DNA from 3 places in the Marinobacter sp. MA genome. Region 1 is predicted to be linked to each of the others. Evidence: predicted binding sites of a transcription regulator. Region 1 holds the regulator's gene; each other region holds the start of a gene.

The links. The regulator FliA, encoded in region 1, starts transcription of late flagellar genes. The targets are predictions, from matches to a motif close to CTAAAGTTTNNNNNNNNNNNGCCGNTAA.
Region 2: a site for FliA is predicted at 1,626-1,653, ahead of NUW46_RS09930 (methyl-accepting chemotaxis protein). Genes of this name have one in related genera too.
Region 3: a site for FliA is predicted at 4,154-4,181, ahead of flgM (flagellar biosynthesis anti-sigma factor FlgM). Genes of this name have one in related genera too.

Annotation. Positions count from the first base shown of each region.
Region 1 is NZ_CP103058.1:2,776,588-2,782,775, forward strand. Features, by position in the region: gene NUW46_RS12840 (chemotaxis protein CheW) at 1-487, opposite strand, end outside; partial or broken gene NUW46_RS12845 (protein phosphatase CheZ) at 504-1,204, opposite strand; gene cheY (chemotaxis response regulator CheY) at 1,225-1,608, opposite strand; gene NUW46_RS12855 (RNA polymerase sigma factor FliA) at 1,771-2,514, opposite strand; gene NUW46_RS12860 (MinD/ParA family protein) at 2,546-3,358, opposite strand; gene flhF (flagellar biosynthesis protein FlhF) at 3,426-4,736, opposite strand; gene flhA (flagellar biosynthesis protein FlhA) at 4,797-6,188, opposite strand, start outside.
Region 2 is NZ_CP103058.1:2,134,670-2,140,857, reverse strand. Features, by position in the region: gene NUW46_RS09940 (protein kinase domain-containing protein) at 1-318, shown strand, start outside; gene NUW46_RS09935 (ABC transporter substrate-binding protein) at 605-1,570, shown strand; gene NUW46_RS09930 (methyl-accepting chemotaxis protein) at 1,827-3,692, shown strand; gene NUW46_RS09925 (peptidoglycan-binding protein) at 3,809-4,657, shown strand; gene NUW46_RS09920 (hypothetical protein) at 4,661-4,912, opposite strand; gene NUW46_RS09915 (hypothetical protein) at 5,147-5,299, opposite strand; gene NUW46_RS09910 (YdcH family protein) at 5,468-5,719, opposite strand; gene NUW46_RS09905 (beta-ketoacyl-ACP synthase III) at 5,887-6,188, shown strand, end outside.
Region 3 is NZ_CP103058.1:2,028,535-2,034,722, forward strand. Features, by position in the region: gene mnmC (bifunctional tRNA (5-methylaminomethyl-2-thiouridine)(34)-methyltransferase MnmD/FAD-dependent 5-carboxymethylaminomethyl-2-thiouridine(34) oxidoreductase MnmC) at 1-1,664, opposite strand, end outside; gene NUW46_RS09420 (peptidylprolyl isomerase) at 1,669-2,289, opposite strand; gene NUW46_RS09425 (pilus assembly protein PilB) at 2,508-3,257, shown strand; gene NUW46_RS09430 (flagella synthesis protein FlgN) at 3,288-3,758, opposite strand; gene flgM (flagellar biosynthesis anti-sigma factor FlgM) at 3,766-4,092, opposite strand; gene flgA (flagellar basal body P-ring formation chaperone FlgA) at 4,268-4,969, opposite strand; gene NUW46_RS09445 (chemotaxis protein CheV) at 5,158-6,087, shown strand; gene NUW46_RS09450 (CheR family methyltransferase) at 6,125-6,188, shown strand, end outside.

The DNA.
Region 1 (6,188 bases):
GCCGTTCGAATTCGTCGTCGGTGATGTCGCCGCCATCCTCCGACGGTTCATTCTCTTCGTGTTCCGGCTGAGGGTCGGCGACAGGCGCTCCCTCACCCTCTGGCAGGGCCAGGGCATCGAGGCGGGCAATCAGTTCGTCCGGAGCCGGTGTTGGTTCCTCGTGATTGCGAACCTCTTCAAACATGGCATTAACGTTATCCAGGGCCTCCAGAACCACGTCCATCAGTTCGGAGTCCACCTTACGCTTGTGATTGCGCAGGGTATCGAAAACGTTCTCGGCGGAGTGGCAGCAATTTACCAGCGCTTCAAGCTGAAGGAAGCCCGCGCCGCCTTTAACGGTGTGAAAGCCACGGAAAATGGCGTTGAGCAGATCACTGTCGTCAGGATGTTGCTCAAGATCTACCAACTGCTCTGACAGCTTTTCGAGAATTTCACCGGCTTCTACCAGGAAGTCCTGCAAAATCTCTTCATCAGCATCAAACGCCATGCGTTACCCTCTTTGTTCAGAAACCGAGACTGGACAACAGGTCGTCAACGTCATCCTGTCCCGAAACTACATCTTCACGCTCATCGGCCTTGATCTGGGCCCGGTCTGACTTCCCTCTCAATCGCAGAGCTGCTCCTCATCACCAGGGCGGTGCTTAAGGGCGGTGTCAAATCCCTGATAATCCTGAGCAAGCAGAATTTCCGAAAGATTGTTGTACATGGTGTCAGCGTCGCTGGCTGTGCTGACAAAAAAGCGATCAATACGGCCGTACAGTTCCCGGAACTCCGCCGGCTGCATCTCCCGACGACGCAGACGTTGCCATTCGTCCCGCAAGGAGGCCGCTTCTTCACGAAACGCGTTGGCCACCGGCATGGTTTCCTCAACCAGGTCCATGGTGCGGTTGGCCGCTTCGCCGGTCATCTGCACAACGTATTCGAGGCGATCGGAGGCGTCTGTCATCTTCGACAGCGCTTCCTGCTGTTCCGCGTTCCGGGGGTCAATCTGGAAGTTCCGGATGGCTTCGTGCAGGCTCCGGGTCAATCGCCCTACCTCGCGGTACAGACTTTGATCCCTGACCTCGCTGAGTTCATTGATCAGGGTCATGGCTTTGGCATAATCACCGGCATCAACACTCTCTGCCAGCTCTGCTGCCTGCCGCTGGAGCTTTTCGGTCACCTCCGGCTCAAGGCCCCGATGGTTCTTTTTGCTATCGCTCATGAGAGCCATCCGACCTCTGGTTACTGGATTCTTTCAAAGATTTTCTCAATCTTTTCCTTGAGCACAGCGGCAGTGAACGGTTTGACAACGTAGCCGTTCACGCCCGCCTGAGCCGCGGCAACAATCTGGTCGCGCTTCGCCTCAGCCGTTACCATCAATACCGGCAGGGTTTTCAGATTCTCGTCAGCCCGGACAGCCTTCAGAAGATCGAACCCGGACATGCCCGGCATGTTCCAGTCGGTGACCAGAAAGTCGTATTTGCCGCTCTTCAGCATCGGCAAGGCTGTGTTGCCATCGTCTGCTTCATCGGTGTTGGTGAAGCCCAGATCACGCAGCAGGTTTTTGATGATCCGTCGCATTGTGGAGAAATCATCCACAATGAGGATTTTCATGTTTTTGTCCAATGGGACCTCCAGTTAGTAACACCCGGAATTCGTTTGACCTTCGCGTTCAAAGTCTAGCAGGCCGCTGTTTAAACCGCTTATTGTCAGACCTTTGCTTCCGTTGTAAAGCATCGGTTACCAAAAACTACAGACTGCCCCTTCGCAGACACAGACTGAACGCAATCAGCTGTCCGGTTCCTGGCGCCAATCCGACAACCGCCCCCGAAGGCGCAAGGCAGCCTGGCTGTGAATCTGGCTGACCCTGCTCTCGCTGACGCCCAGCACGGCGCCTATTTCCTTGAGGTTCAGCTCTTCCTGGTAATAAAGGCTCAGAACCAGTTTTTCCCGCTCCGGCAGGTCTTCAATGGCCTCAGCCAGGCTCCGCCGGAAGGCATCGGAGGACAACCCCTCCAGAGGGTTATCCTGCGTCTCTGTCTGTTCTATCGGCAGCTCTCCGGATTCATTGAGCTCATCGAGGCTAAAAAGTCGGCCACTGTTGGAATCGGAAAGATAGGAATGATACTCCGCAAGCTCCATGCCCAGCTCCTCGGCCACTTCCTGATCCTGGGCTTCCCGGCCAAGCCGGTCTTCCACAGCCTTGATGGCCTGGGAAATGCGACGGGCGTTTCGATGCACGGAGCGGGGAACCCAGTCGCCCTTGCGGATTTCATCGACCATCGCCCCACGAATCCGGATACCGGCGTAGGTCTCGAAGGTGGCTCCTTTGGTGGAACTGTATCGCTGGGCAGCCTCAAGCAGGCCAATCATGCCGGCCTGCATAAGATCTTCAAGCTGAACGGAAGCCGGCAGGCGGGCCATCAAATGGAGGGCGATTTTCTTGACCAGCGGCGCGTGTTGCTCAACAAGCTGAGATGCTTTCTGCGCACCGGACTGGTTATAGATTCCGAGGTTTTTCGCCAATGTCATGTATCCGGTTTCTTGTTTGACTGGATCCGATTCAGACTTCGACGAGCCGCTCCACAAAGAATTCCAGATGTCCACGGGGTGAGGACGGCAACGGCCAGCTGTCTACCTTGTCGGCCAGAGACTTGATGGCCAGGGAGGCTTTCGCTCTGGGATAGGCATCCAGCACTGCCCTCTGTCTCTGGACTGCTTTCTTCACTGCCTCATCGTAGGGGACTATACCGACATATTGTAGTGCCACATCGAGGAAGCGCTCGGTGACCCGAGTCAGTTTTTCGAACAGATGCCGGCCTTCCTGCTCATTCCGCACCTGGTTGGCAAGAATGCGGAAACGATTGGTTCCATAATCCCGGTTCATCAGCTTGATCAGGGCGTAGGCATCGGTGATGGACGTGGGTTCGTCACACACAACCAACAGTAACTCCTGGGACGCCCTGAGAAAGCTGACCACCGATTCGGAGATACCGGCGGCGGTGTCGACGATCAGGACATCGATCTGATCCCCCAGCTCGCTGAACGCATTAATAAGCCCGGCATGCTCCATGGGACTGAGCTGGGTCATCCGCTGGGTACCTGACGAGGCAGGAACGATCTTTATGCCGCCGGGACCATTTACCAGAACGTCCTTGAGGTCACAGTCGCCTGCCAGAACATCCTGAAGGTTACGGTTGGCGGTGATGCCCAGCAATACGTCGATGTTGGCGAGCCCAAGATCGGCGTCGAGCAGCACCACTCTCCGGCCTTTCTGCGCCAGGGCAATTCCGAGGTTGACCGACACGTTACTCTTGCCGACTCCACCTTTACCGCCGGAAACTGCAATCACCTGTACCGGATGTGCTCTGCTCATACTGTTTTTTGTCTCTTGCCACGTTTCGCCGGTGCGTTTCCGACGCCTGCTGTCAATCTGTCCGGTCTCAGGCGTGCTCTTTCAGGCCCTCTGCGACCGCCTGCTGTTGCTGGAGTGTTTTAAGCCGATCCACGGCCAGCCGCACCAGCGGAACAGCTTCTGCGTGGTGCAGATCTTCAGGAATCTTCTGCCCGTCTGTGTAGTAGGCTACCGGCAGACCGGTTTCCATGACAAAACCGAGGGACTCACCCAATGTGAGGGCCTCATCGATCTTGGTCATCACACAGCCCGCAAGATTTGCCATCTTATAGCAATGCCAGACGGATTTCATGATGCGCGGCTGACTGGTTGCCGAGACGACCAGATGCGTTTTGACATTGTGATGGCTGCGAGCCAGTTCGGCCAGCTGTTCCTGATAACCTTTATCCGAACTTGTCAGCCCGGCAGTATCAATCAGAACCAGGTGACGGTCTGACAGCTCGTCCAGAATATCGTCCAGGCTGTGAGTCTCATCCACCACCCGAACCGGCACATTCAGGATACGACCGAACACGAACAACTGCTCGTGCGCCGCCACCCGGTATCGATCGGTGGTGACCAGAGCCAGGGAGTCGGAGCCATGCTTGAGCACATACCGCGCCGCCAGCTTTCCAATCGTGGTGGTCTTGCCGGAACCGGTAGGACCCACCAGCGCATAGGCGCCCCCCTCATCAAGCCACTCCATGCGAGAGGTCCGGACGCCGGTGCACAGCATTTTCAGGGACTGCTTCCAACCATCTTCCAGTCGCCCTGCCTTATGGCGACGGGAAATTGACCCTGCCAGCTCGCTGCCCAGGCCGAATTCCTGCAGGCGCTCGGCCAGCCTTTGCTGAACAGCCGTGTTTGTCGAAACCACAGAGTCCGGCTGCGAGCGACCACCCTGCATCATATCCCTGAGGGAGCTGATCTCGGCACGCATCTGTGCGAGTTCATCAGAATAGACATCCTTCGGCGCCTGGGGCTCAGCCACACTATCACCGAAATCGCCGCCGACCGTTTCCTGAACAGCAACAAACGACGGACCTGAGTAGCCGGCTCCCTGGGAGGCACGCTTTTCCCTGACTTCACGGATGCGGTCACGGGATCGGCTCAATTCATCCTCGAGACGACGATGCTGGTCAGCCTGCATTTCTGCCAGGCGGGATCCGTTGGTGGCTTCTTCGGCCTGGTTGCCCAGGCGCTGGCGCGCCATGTTTTCGTCATAGTCCAGCGCCGTCACGATTTCGACACCACCGTCGACCCGACGGTTGGAAAGAATCACGGCATCCGGCCCCATCTGTTCACTGACCTGTTTCAGCGCCTCTGCCATGGTCTGAGCAAAAAACCGTTTTACTTTCATGATGCCTCTTCCTCCACCGGCAACGCCGTGCCGGCGCTGTCCGCTCTGTCATCCGCGCCGTTACTGGCCAACGGACGCCACGATCGTAATCTGTTTGTTATCCGGAATTTCCTGGTACGAGAGCACGTGCAGTCGCTCTACCCCATAGCTGGCAAACTTCGCCAGGACCGGCCGCAGTGGCCCGGACACCAGCAGAATGGCCGGTTTGCCAAGCATTTCCTGGCGCTGGACGCTCTCCTGAAGCGATCGCTGGAGCTTCTCAACCATATTCGGCTCCAGAACCAGGCCAATGTCTTCCTGACCGCCGGATTGTTGACTCTGCTGAACAGACTTCAGCAATAACTGTTCCAAGTCCGGATCCAGGGTGATCACCGGTATCTCTGATTCGTTGCCGCAGATGCTCTGGACAATCATCCGGCGCAGGGACTGCCGGGCTACCGTGGTCAGCAGCTTGGGATCCTGACTCTTCGGATGAACATTCACGATGGCCTCGGCAATGGACCGCATATCCCGGATCGGCACTTCCTCCTTCAGCAGGTTCTGCAAGACCTTCAGGAGCAGGCTGATGGAAACGGTGGTGGGTACCAGCTCTTCGGCCAGCTTCGGAGAAATCTTCTCAAGCTGATCCAGCCACTTCTGGACTTCCTCGTGGCCCAGCAGTTCGTGGGCGTGTTTCTGCAACACCTGGTTCAGATGGGTGGCAACCACGGTACTGGCATCGACCACGGTATAACCAAGGGTCTGTGCCTGGTCTTTCTTATCGGGCTCGATCCAACAGGCATCAAGACCGAACGCCGGATCCTTTCCTTCAATCCCTTCAACCTTTCCAAATACCTGGCCGGGGTCGATGGCCAGCTCCCGGTCCGGGTGAATCTCCGCCTCGGCGATGGTTACGCCCATCAGGGTGATGCGATAGACGTTGGGCATCAGGTCCAGATTGTCGCGAATATGAACCGAAGGCATCAGGAAACCCAGATCCTGGGACAGTTTTTTGCGAACGCCCTTGATGCGACTGAGCAACTGACCGCCCTGGGATTTATCGACCAGCGGAATCAGCCGGTACCCGACTTCCAGACCGACGATATCGACGGTGGACACATCGTCCCAACCCAGCTCTTTGGTCTCTCCGGGTGCCGGCAGCTGACGTGCCTGATCGCCACCCGCGTCTCCGCCCGGCGGCAGATCCCGCCCCGCCGGTCGTGGTGCCGCGCCGCCAGCGCCCCTGGCCGGGAAGGCGCCCTCCTCGACAGTCTGCCTCTGGTGTTTCCAGATATACCAGGCAGCGCCGCCCGCCAGCGCACCCAGACCGAGGAAGGCCACGTGAGGCATGCCGGGAATCAGGCCGAGGATAATCAGGATTCCAGCGGCAATGGACAGTGCCTTCGGTGCACTGAACATCTGCTGCAGGATCTGGCCGCCCATGTCCTGGCTGGAAGTAACCCGCGTTACCAT
Region 2 (6,188 bases), 640 kb from region 1:
GAGGAGTTTCTGGTTCTGCCGGACATCATAATCCACGCTTTGGAGGCCCTGAACGACATCCACCACACCGGCATGATTATCTTCGAAGCCCTGCCCCGGCACCTTAAGATTCATAGCCACTACCGGCTGCTGGATCCCGACCGGGAAGCGGAGTTTACGCGGCTGTTGGATGAAATCCTTTCCGCTGTCGAACAGATCACCGGGCTCGGAGTTTCCGGGTATATGAAGATGCCCTATAAGGACACGCGCTTCTTCCCGCATATCGAGCGTCTGCCCGACCGGTATTACCCGCGCAACCCCAGGTCCGAACACGCTTAGGCTCCAGCCAACCCCATCCGTTTTGTCCGCTGTTTCGGACGCTTTGTCCGGTAAAGCCGACAATTTCAATCAGGAAACTCCCGAGATGTCCCAGCGACCGGACACTTCATTTCCAAAATCAGTGAACGAAACCGCTCAAGACTCCTGAAAACACGTAAAAACAATGACTTGGCAACTGGCATGGTTCCTGTATCAGAACCGGACATAACGATAAAAACTGCCTGAAGAACAAATCGTTAAGAAAGACTGTTTTTCACGTTTGCTCGGATAACAATAAGGAACAACTATGCGATTTCTCCTACTGGCTCTGTTGCTGGTCAGCCCCCTGTGTTTTGCCAAAACCGTCGTTATCGTTCAAAGCTATCACATCGAATACAAATGGGATGCCGATTACATTGAGGCTGTCCGTTCGGTTCTTGGGAATGACCACGACATAAAGGTCTTTGAACTGGACACCAAACGCCTGCCCAAGCCCGAATGGCCAGACAAGGTGGCTGAGATTCAGGGCAAGATCGCCGAGATGAAGCCGGATGTGGCCATCCTGGGTGATGACAATGCATTTTCACTGATGGCGGAGCATCTGGTGCAGCGCGAGATTCCAGTGGTATTTTTGGGAGTGAATGGTGGCCCGGTTCAGCACCCCACCCTTGAGCACCCGCTGGTTACCGGAATACTGGAACGCCCCTTCTTCGCCGACAGTATCCGGCATCTGCGAAAAGTCCTTCGGCAGAGGGATCGCTTCCTGGTGCTGATGGATGACTCACCTACCATGCGCAATGCAGTGAACGAATATTTCGGTGACAAACGCCAGGCCACTATTTACGGCTCGGACCTGGATATCGTCCTGACCAACGACCGGGATACCTGGCTGAAATCGGTGGTAAACGCTCATGAGCGCTATGACGCCGTGGTTCTGGGAACCCACCACACTATCCGGGACAAGGACGGCAACTACGCTACTCCTTATGAACTGCTCAAAGAGGCCTACTACAGCGCTCAGCTTCCGCTTTTTTCCTTCTGGGATATCTTTGTTGGTGAGGAACAAAGCATCGGCGGTTTCACCATCTCAGCCCAACAGGAGGGGCTTACGGCAGCAAGACTGGCCTCGCTAATCCTCAATGGCATGAGACCAGACCAGATACCGCAGCTGAAATCCCTCAGCGGACATTATGTCTACAGCGAAAGCGGACTCGAGCACTGGAACCTTCAACTCTCTCCGCTGATCGCCAGTCAGGCGAACTTTGTGGAGTAGATTCGACGGTTTCCGTCAACGATAGCTGCGCCGACCCGGAAAATCTGGCCCAGGACTTCAGATTTGGTCGGCGCAGCCGATAAGAAACAAAACAAATTAATAGAAGGGCTATGCTTTGGCTTCCTCTTTCCTAAACTCCTTAGAAAGAAAATTAGGTGTTCCCGGCAAGTTATTAATTGCTCCCCTTTTTATTCTTTTACTGTTCGCTGCTGTCACGCTTTTCAGCGTTTTTGAATTCCAGAAACTGGATCAGAGAATGAACACGGTTGCCCGGGATTTGGCACCGGATACCGCGATAGGAACCGACTCGATCACCAGCGTCTATCGAATGAGACTTCGCGTGTTCGATTATTTTTCGACCGGAAACGAAAAGACCCTGGAACGCTTCGGTGAATCGGAGGCGGATTTCAGGGCGGTGATGGCAAAAGCCCAGGAAGACATCCAGGAGCCCGAGCGAGCCAAACTGGTTGATCGCATTGAAGAGACAACCAATCAGTACATTGAATCGTTCAGAAACGAACTGGTTCCAGCAAAGCGTCAGGTGCTCAGCATCATCGATGAGAAACTGGATGTGCATGGGCCGAACGCAACAAAGGCCCTCAGGCTCGCTTTAAACGGCGTCGCCAATCGTGAACCAGACAGCGAATTGAGAGCTGGCCTGGAACAGCTCCTGAACGATGCGCTGATCATGCGAATGACTGCTCAGCGCTATCTGGCGACTGGCGACGAGGACTCGCAAAAGGCACTGGGATGGGCCATCGAGGACCTGTCTGATGCATTGGAACTGATTGATGCTGAAAACGGCCCTGAATTCGTTCAGGTGTACCTCAATACCGTCGTCGAGGAGCTGGAAGCCTACCGAACGGGCGTTCAGCAGATGCTGGAACAACAGAGTATTCTGGTGAGCGTCAAAACCCAGAAGCTGGATGTCCTTGGGCCGGAAATTGCGAGTATGGCACGGCAACTTGAAAGCAGTATCTTCGCGTCTCTGGATCAGGAAGCGGATGAAGCAACGGCAGAAACATCCCTCGCACTCAAATTCACTCTCGCCGCGTTTACAGTATCTGCAGTGCTCGGGCTGATCGTTGCGGTGTTGATGAGCCGTTTGATGGGCTCCAGTGTGAAGCGTGCAAAAACTGAAATCCTGGGCTATCTCGACGACATCGCCAACAATAACGGAGACTTGTCCACCAGGCTGACCCCGGGTCGCCCGGACGAAATCGGTGATTTCATTGGTGCCGTCAACACCTTCCTGGAAACCCTCGAGAAGACAATCTCGCAAATCGTCAGGGCTTCCCGCCAGCTTACGGGCGAATCAGAATCCCTCTCCGGCATCACCAAGCGCACCACCGCCAACTCCGAGCAGCAGCGCGATCAGATCACTCAGGTGTCCGCCGCCATGCAGGAGATGGTCTCGACCTCTGAAGAAATCGCTTCGAACACCAGCGAAACTGACGAATCCGCCCGCAAGGCAGCTTCTCTTGCCGATTCCGGCCAGGAAACCGTTGGCTCTGCCATCAGAGCAGTCACTAACCTTGCCAATCAGGTAGAAAAAGGATCGACGCGCATCCAGCAGTTGGAAAACGAGTCAGCCGAGATTGGCAATGTGCTTGCGGTGATTCAGAGCATTGCAGAACAGACCAACCTCCTGGCCTTGAACGCCGCTATCGAAGCGGCCCGCGCCGGCGAGGCAGGACGGGGTTTTGCCGTGGTTGCCGATGAGGTTCGCGGGCTGGCCAAACGGGTGCAGGAATCAACCGTCGATATCGAGCGCATTGTGTCACAGCTTCAAAGTGGCGCAGCCGGTGCAGTCGTTGACATGAGCAAGGCCAAGCAGATGGCCGAAGAGGCCAGCGAGGAGGCGAGCAAGTCCGGCGAAGCACTGACCGATATTCTCGCCGCGGTCAACAGCATCGTCGAAATGACAACCCAGATAGCCAGCGCCACCGAACAGCAGAGAGCCACGGCATCAGAGATGACTCAAAATGTGGAGATAAGCAGCGGTGCCATTGAAGAACTCGCCGGGGATATCTCCCAGGTAAACCATTCAAGCCAGTCGCTGGCCATCATGGCTGATGAGTTGAACACTCTGGTGAGACGCTTCCGCGCCAGCGAATCCTGAGCGGACAATGGTTGCAGATGTTAACCACTTCACGAGCGCGTCCATAATTACCTGATACCTTGGGGCTTCAAGTTACACAATGTAACCGGAAATGGACTGCCCGGAGGTATCCCGCCATGACGCGCCCTCAATCATCCCGGAAGCCAGGCTTTCGCAGCCCTGTCATCGCCATACTGACAGCGGCTGCCTGCCTTGGCACGGCCCAAGCCGCCGAACCCGAGAAAGTTATTTTCGCCGCAGAGAACGCGCTTTACGGGGCCGGCCATGATATCGGACGCGCGGATGGTTGGATCGATGAACAGCTCCGAACTGCCATACGCGCCTATCAAGATAAGAATGGGCTGCAAACCAACGGCACCCTGGATGCAGCAACACTGGAAGCACTCGGCGTGACCAAAACCTCGAGCGCAACCATCGCGGCAAATTCAGTCGGCAGTCAAAAGGCATCAATGGCAAAGCTTGGTTTGTCCCTGCCCGAGCCGGCACCCGATTCTCCTGCCGTTGCCAGAGCTGAACCGAAGCCAGAGCCGGAGCCTGCGCCCCAACCTGTCGCGACACCCACTCAAACTCCTTCCGAGCAGGTTGCCCAGACACCCTTACCTGACATTAAAACGCCGGACAAACAAGTAGCTACTGGGGATACTTCAAAACAACCTGAAGTTACGATTGAGGAAAAGGCGCCCTCAGAACCCCAAGCCCCAACGCCAGACCCCACGCCGGAACCTGTGGTCGCCGAAGTAACAACACCGGAAGTCAACGAAGAACCAGACCCGGTGCTGGCCCAGCTCCCTACGGAACCAACCAGCGCGGGATACGCCGAGCAGGAAGCAACCGATACCAGGAAAGCCCAGCCAATCGAGGAAGAAACCACTGCATCAACACCCACGGCTGCCGAGAAACCTCAGAGCACCGGGGGCGGCTTTTTCAGCAAGTTGTTCGACTTCTTTTTCGGTTGGCTGGTATGAGCGTCAGCTCTGCAACCGGTCTTTGAAGACCTTCCAGTCGATCACGTTGCCTTCAGAGTCGAAATGGACATAACCACGAAAGCTGGGGTCATCTTCCCAGGCCTTCACAAAGCCGACGGTTTCACCGTCATCTGAAACGATTTCAAAGGCTTCACTGTGGGCCCTGGCCATTTCTTTGTCGGGATCTGTGTCAGAACGTCTGAGGCTTACGGAAGAGTCTAGAGGTAAGGTGCTTTGAAGGAATTCCTGGATCATCGTCAAGCTCTCCTTTCGGGGTGAACCGGTCTGGTTCTGGAGGTAGCGTAACTATAAGCTGATCCGCTAATAGAGAATACAGATTCAGATCAATTTTCTTAGACTTTTTCGAGATAAAAATACTTTAAGAACAAGGGCATATTTCATTAATGTGACAACATGTAACCTTCCGGACCGGTTATTTTTCAACCAGCTCAGAAGGTTACCTTAGCCACATTCGATCGCGCCTACCGATCAGAATTTCCAGAACGGGGTGCTCAATTTCTGTTCAACGAGCTCCGGGGAAAATCCCACATCGTTCAGCAAACGGCGATCCATTGTCATTACCAAATGGACAAAGTTGCGCTTCATCCGCCAGCCTTTGTAAAGAGAAGCAGCTCTTTTCATTTCATTACTCCTTAGTCAACCCAGAATTCGGTCGGTAAAACCGGGACCTTGTTTAATTAGGATCCTATTCTAGGCTTGACAAGGAGTTTTCTGAATACTTGGAAACCCCTATAAACAGGGGCTCCCGGCATTTTAGCGTTTCAGAATGGTGTCATTTTAATTGCAGTTTCATGACGCCTTGGCGTTTGAAATCAGCACCTGGTAAAGGTCGTCCTTGAGCTGTGCCCGCTTCTGCTTCATGCGGTGCAATTTGTCGTCGCCAATGGGAGAGTCCCTCTTTTCCAGCCCTTCAATTTCGTGATCAAGATGCGTGTACTCCTGAAGCTTTTCATTGAACTTCAGGTCATTGCTCTTGAGTTCCTGGATAAGGTCTTTGTACTGGGGGAATTCTACGTGAAGCTCGTGGCTGGAAATGCCCATCGTTATACGCTCCTTTTGTTTGCAGAGTGTTGATCAAAGCTGATCACCTTCAGCATAGACGAGCGTGCCAGTTTCTGGGCGTCTTTGACAAATCGCTAATTACGCACGACGTTCCATGGGTATAGCATGGCAGAACGTTATCCAGTTACGCCTCGGGACACTTGCGAATGACCTTTGCACGAATTACCGGCACCGGTTCTTACCTGCCTGACAACATTGTTACCAATAAAGACCTCGAGAAAATGGTCGACACCACCGACCAGTGGATTCGCGAGCGCACGGGCATTGAAAGGCGGCACATCGCCATCGAAGGCCAGACTACGGTGGACCTGGCGGAGCAGGCTGCTAAGAATGCCATCGACGCGGCAGGCATCAAGGCTGAAGACATTGACCTGATCGTGTTTGCCACCTCTACGCCAGACAAGATCTTTCCGAGCTCCGCCTGCATCCTGCAGGCCCGCCTGGGAAT
Region 3 (6,188 bases), 750 kb from region 1:
TCGTGGGTGGTGCATCGAAAGGCGACCCGGCCGTCCAGATCCGCGCCACCGGGTTTTTCGCTTGTGGAAGAAAACAGGGACGGCAGCATTGAGCCGAGTTCCTGCATGTTTTCGTTATGGCTTTCGATTGTCGGCAACGGGTTGTTGTCGCGAAGATCAAAGGTGGCTCCAGTCACGGCGATCTCACCGAGCGCCGGATTCAGGTACCGGTTACCACAGATAACGGCCTTGGGGCTGATAATGGCTGGTGCCGGAAGGTGTGAGACCTGGCCCCGTATCGCTTTCAGCCGAAAGCGTCCCTCTGTCGGAATGAGTTCCGGGCTGAGATGACCCGAGCATATGGCCACGCGGTCGGCCACGATGGGCGATCCGTCTTCCATGGATATGTGCCATTGCCCGTTGCAGGGCCGAAGCCCGCTAACGGTAGTACCGAATGCGGTCGATATCAGCGGGTGGTCAGTCAGTGCTTTGCAGAGGTTTCCCGGCTCCAGCCAGCCACTGCCGGGAAACCAGAGACCGCCTGTTTGCGTCGGAACGCCGGCAAGTTCGCTGGCCTGATCCCGGTTCACCGGCCATAGAATATCCCCGGGGTATTCGTTGCGATCGAGAAATTTCGCCTGTCGGGCCTCTTCCTGGGGGCTGTGGGCCAATTGCAGCAGGCCAGTCGGATGCCAGTACTGGTTGCGCCAGTTGTTGTAAAAGCCCTGGGCAAAGGTCAGGGCGGTGAGGGCCAGTTCGGTCTGGTCGTTGAACTCAACTCCCAGTTTTACGTACAGGGCGCCCTGGGCGTTTCCGGACGCGCCATTTCCCGGCCCATGGGAATCAACGAGTGTGACGGGCAAACCCCGCTCTGCAAGGTTTCGTGCCAGCGTACAGCCTGCAATGCCCGCTCCAATGATGGCGATGGTCCCGTGTTGTTCGGGTTCAGCCCGGGCCGACGCCTCAAGCACTCCCTTCAGCATTTCCCGTTTGCGGCCGTATCCGGAGGTTTTCTCCATGTGGAATCCGGCCTCGAGGAAAGCCCGACGGATCCGACCGACGGAAGTGAAGGTAGCCAGCGTTGTGCCCGGTTTGCTATGGGCGCGAACCAGGCGGATGGTGTTCTCCAGCCACATGTCCGGATTGCGGGCCGGGGCAAAGCCGTCCAGAAACCAGGCGTCGGCTTTAAAATCCAGGGCTTCCCAGGCGTCATTGATGTCGCCGAAAAACAGCGTCAGTCGAACCCGCCCTTCGTCAAGAACCAGTCGGTGAACCCCTCGCACCAGAGGTGGGTAATGCAGAAGCAGTTCGTCGGCGAGCACCTTTAACTCGGGCCACAAGGCGAGGGCGCGGGTCAGGTCTTCGCGAGTGAGTGGGAAACGTTCCACCGAGACAAAATGCAGGGTAGCAGCATGGGTTGGCGCGTGGTGGCGCCAGGCCTGCCAGGCTGCCAGAAAGTTCAGGCCGGTTCCGAAGCCGCTTTCGGCAATAGCAAAGCTCCCGCCCCGGGGAATCTGCGAGAAGCGCTCGGGCAACTGGTTATGCTGCAGAAAAACGTGGCGGGTTTCCTCCAGGCCGTTGTCCCGGCTGAAGTAAACATCGCCAAACCGCTTTGATTCCGGGACCCCGTCGTGCCAGACCAGTTCAGCTGGCTCGATCGCAGGGGGCTGCAATGGCCGGTTCACGGTGTCAGCCTTCGGATTCAACCACGGTGACGGTTTCGATGGTCACAGGTTCCACCGGCACGTCGGCCATGCCCTGTTTCCGGGTGGTCTGTTTGCGGGCGATGGCATCGACAACACCCATGCCCTGGGTAACCTTGCCAAAAACCGCATAGCCCGGGCCGCGGACCCCGGCATTCAGAAACCCGTTGTCCGTGAGATTGATAAAGAACTGTGACGTTGCAGAATCCGGCGCACTGGTTCGCGCCATAGCAATGGTTCCACGAAGGTTCGGCAGGGTTTTTGTGGCTTCATTGCGAATCGGGGCGCGGGTCGATTTCCGGGACAGCTCCTCGGTAAACCCGCCGCCCTGGATCATGAATCCGGGGATAACGCGGTGAAAAATGGTGCCGTCGAAGAAACCTTCCTGGGCGTACTGCAGGAAATTGGCAACCGTATCCGGGGCGACATCCGGTCGCAGCTGGAGCTCGATCACGCCCTCGCTGGTCACCATGCGAACCATTGGCAGTGGCTCGTTGGCGGGCTGCTCATTGCTTTGGGCCATTGCCCAGGAGGCTGGCACCAGCAAGGCGAGAGCCATCAGCAGTACGGGTGTCACAGTTTTCAGGGGTTTTACCAAGTTTGTCATTTGCAACCGCTCTCTTTGTTATGCGCAGGCGTTTTTGCTGCGACAATTCAGCGAATTCTGTTATCAGGTGCCAGATCTTACCAGAAGGGGATGGTAAAACGATGACTGTATCCACGCACATTGTGTTGTGATCATCTAACATTCCGGGTATCGGAAATCATGGATCACATTAGCCGGGCCGGGTTGTACGGTTTTCACTGTTCAAAAGGAGACACTGGGTGAGAATCCGTCAGGGATTTGAAGAAAAGTCACGCCTCGGGCGGCTGCTTGTTAATCGCGGCTACCTGTCCGAGAAACAACTGGATGAGGGCCTAAAGCTCCAGCGCGAAACCGGACAGCGTCTGGGTGAGGTGTTCATCCAGGCTGGCTGGATCAGCGAAAAAGAACTTCACCGCGTCCTAAAGCACCAGTCCCGGTATCGCAACGCTGCGGCGCTCGTCACAGCGGTAACGCTGCCATTCCAGCCCCTGGTCACCTTTGCGGCGAGCAATTCGGCCGAAGCGTCACAGGCATCATTGGAGGCTGGTGAACTGTATGAGCGCGGTAACCTTGCTCCATTAAGCGAGACTGAGCTGGCGGCCGTCTCAGGTCAGGGAGACCCGAACCTGCTGGAGCGTATCGGTATTGTTCGCGATATGGTTGAGAATCCGGCTGGTGACGGCGAACAGGGCGCTGACGATTCCCCGGATGTTATCGAGGGGCTGAAACTTACCGCCAATATTTTTGTACCGGTCCTCAACTTTCTCGACTCGGACCTGACCATTTCCGGTGTCCACTACCGCGAGGGGGAACCCCGCTATCGGGTGAGGGAGGATGGCGCCTTGATGCTTGCGTTCCCCGAGCGCATCGAGGAAATCCGCATGGACAATATCCGGGTCAGCGGTAGCCAGGGTGCCTCAATGGGTAACGTGAGTATCCACGACATCCGTTTCCATCCGGACTCCCAGATGACAATCTATACCCGATGAAGTAAAAAGCGTTGCTTGCCAGGGCCCTGCTCAGGCGCTGGCAAGCACTGTGCTGCTGGAAACTGTGGTCTGTTGGCCCTGGGCACCGTACAGCTTTTGCTGACCGGTGGCGCCACGGAAGATGTCGGTAAGCCGGGACAGGCGTTTTTGCAAATGGCTGATCACCCGACCGTTGGTCTGGTTCAGCGTCTGACAGGCCCGGAGTTTCTGATCCGCTTCCTGCCAGAGCTGGAACAGCTCAGAAAAACCGGCGCTGCGGATAAAACGGGAAGGCTCGCCACTTTCCGGGCGGTATCCCATCTGGACCAATGTCCGGATTTTCTGTTTGGCGCGTTCGCGAACGGCACCCAGAAGCTCGTTTTTTTCTTTGGTCAGAGTTTCCAGCTGGCGGAGGTCGGAACTGGCAAGGCATGTCTTTTCTTTTTCGAGAATATCAGCCAGCGTCTCCAGCTGACTGATATCCTGGGAAAGAAGGGTCTTCAGATCATCGATTGCGGCCATGGTTTACTCACCCGAAAATGCTTTCATCCATCTCAAGCATTTTCTGGGCCAGTTTCTCGGCGTCAATCTTGTAGGTTCCGTTCTCCAGGGCGGAGCGGATCTGTTCGATGCGGTCGTCATCCATTTCCGGATAATCGCCCAACTTCTGTTCAAGCTGTTTGAGATTCTTGGCCTGATTGCTCAGGCTGACGTTCTCGCCCCGGGCACCCTGGGCCTGGGTTTTCGCCTGTTCGTTGGTCGCCGGCTGGGTATTCTGGGTGCCGGCGCTCTTGTCGGCCGTGGTTCTCTGGGTGTTGACCTGGCCGGGGCCAATTCCATTTAAGTCAACTGACATATCTGTACCTGCTTGCCTGTCGCGCCACGTGAATGCAGCGCTTACTCGAGTTTATGTCTTCTTAACGGCGGGGCCGCGAAAACCTTTAGTAATTTTCAGTAGTTTTTTCGTCTCTTTTTTCTACCGGGTTTCCGGCAGGGATTTGCCGCACCGGCAAGCTCATGCCGAGGCGGGCTTACATCGGGATTTCGACATGACCTGGCGCAACAACGCTGGCCTTGATCGTGCGGGAGGATCGCAGATTCTCAACCAGAACCTGTTCGCCAACCCCTGCGCTGGCAAGGGCCTTCCCGCGCGAACGCACTGAGAATCCGCCCGTTTTGGCGGTGATGATAACATGGTCGCCCCGTTCCACGGCATTTGGCGCAGAGAGCATATCCGGCGTGATCAGCGAGCCTGCGTTGACCGACCGGCGCACCTCCATGCCGATGGCCTGTTGCGCATCGGTAATGACGCCGCGCCGGGAGGCATTGATTTCAACGGACTGCTTGGCGAGGAGGCCTTCGGTTACCCGTTCGCCCCGTGTCAGCGGTCTTGCCGCCACAAGGGCCGGCCCGTGGATGGAAACGGAAGCCGTCACAAACATCCGCCAGGGCCTTGATCCTTCGCAGGCCACCTGCATCGAAGGGCTGGTGCTTTTCCAGGGATCTCCACTGAATTCGACACTCAACGGCTTCTCGCATTCCGCGAGTGCAAGTCGGTCGTCGATGGAGCCCGGTTCAAAGGATACGGTGTAGCCTTCTGCGGCCTGTTCTCTGGCGAAGCCGTCAAGAAATTCCAGTGTCGCCTGGCGAATCTGTTCAGCGGTTGTGTCAGCCAGCAGCGGGGCGCTCAAGCAAGACATTAGCAGTATCAGAGCGAATTTGGTGGTGCGCATACGTAGCAGTTTGTCCTATGCTGTCAACAACAAGGCAGAAAAGCCCGAATCCGGCTAAGGATTCGATGGCAGTGGCCGTTAAACGGGCTAATCCGCCGCTGATATGACGGGTTTCCGTCAATCACGCTATTATTCAGTGACCAGCAAGATATATGCCGTTGTAATTCCGGCAGGCCAGGAGAATCGAAATGGCAGGGGTATTGGACAGTGTTAACCAGCGAACCCAGTTGGTAGGGCAGAATCGCCTGGAGCTCCTTCTTTTCCGCTTAAGGGGGAGGCAGATCTATGGGATCAACGTCTTCAAGGTGAAAGAAGTACTGCAGTGTCCGAAACTGTCGTCACTGCCAAACAGTCGGCCTGTTGTTCGTGGCGTCGCTCACAGCCGCGGTGAGACCATCCCCATCATTGACCTGAGCATGGCCATTGGCTTGCCCGGCATTCCCCAGGAAGAGCTGGCTACCAGTTTTGTCATCATTACCGAGTACAATCGCAAGACACAGGGTTTCCTGGTCACCGGCGTCGACCGGATCATGAACATGAACTGGGAAGACATTCTGCCTCCGCCCAAGGGAGCAGGACGCGATGTGTACCTTACCGCTGTTACCAAGATTGATGATAAGCTGGTCGAAATCATTGATGTAGAGAAGATTCTTGCAGAAGTTTCTCCGCTTGGTGAGGATGTCACCGAGGCGGTTCTGAGCAAGAGTGCGGATCGCGTCCCGGGGCATCTCCCGGTGCTGGTCGTGGACGACTCCTCAGTGGCCCGTCGGCAGATCGAGCGCTGCCTGACTGCCATCGGGATGGAAGTCATCACAAAGAACGACGGCAAACAGGCGTTCGAATACCTGAAGGAGGTGACTTCTGACGGTTCAAAGGCGCGGGATCATTTCTCATTGATTATCTCCGATGTCGAGATGCCGGAAATGGATGGTTATACCCTGGTCACCAAGGTGAAAGGTGACCCGGCCCTTGCAGACATGTTTGTCATGCTCCACACCTCCCTCAGTGGTGTGTTCAATCAGGCGATGGTGAAGAAGGTCGGGGCCGACGACTTTATGGCAAAGTTCAGTCCGGACGAGCTGGCGGAGCGGGTGATGGAGATCATCGACCAGGGTTGATGGCGCCGCTCGAAGATTCACTCAGAACAGAGATCCAATGAAAGCGGAAATAACGCCACAGGAATATGAAGCCTTCAAATCGTTCCTGCAGGATGCCTGTG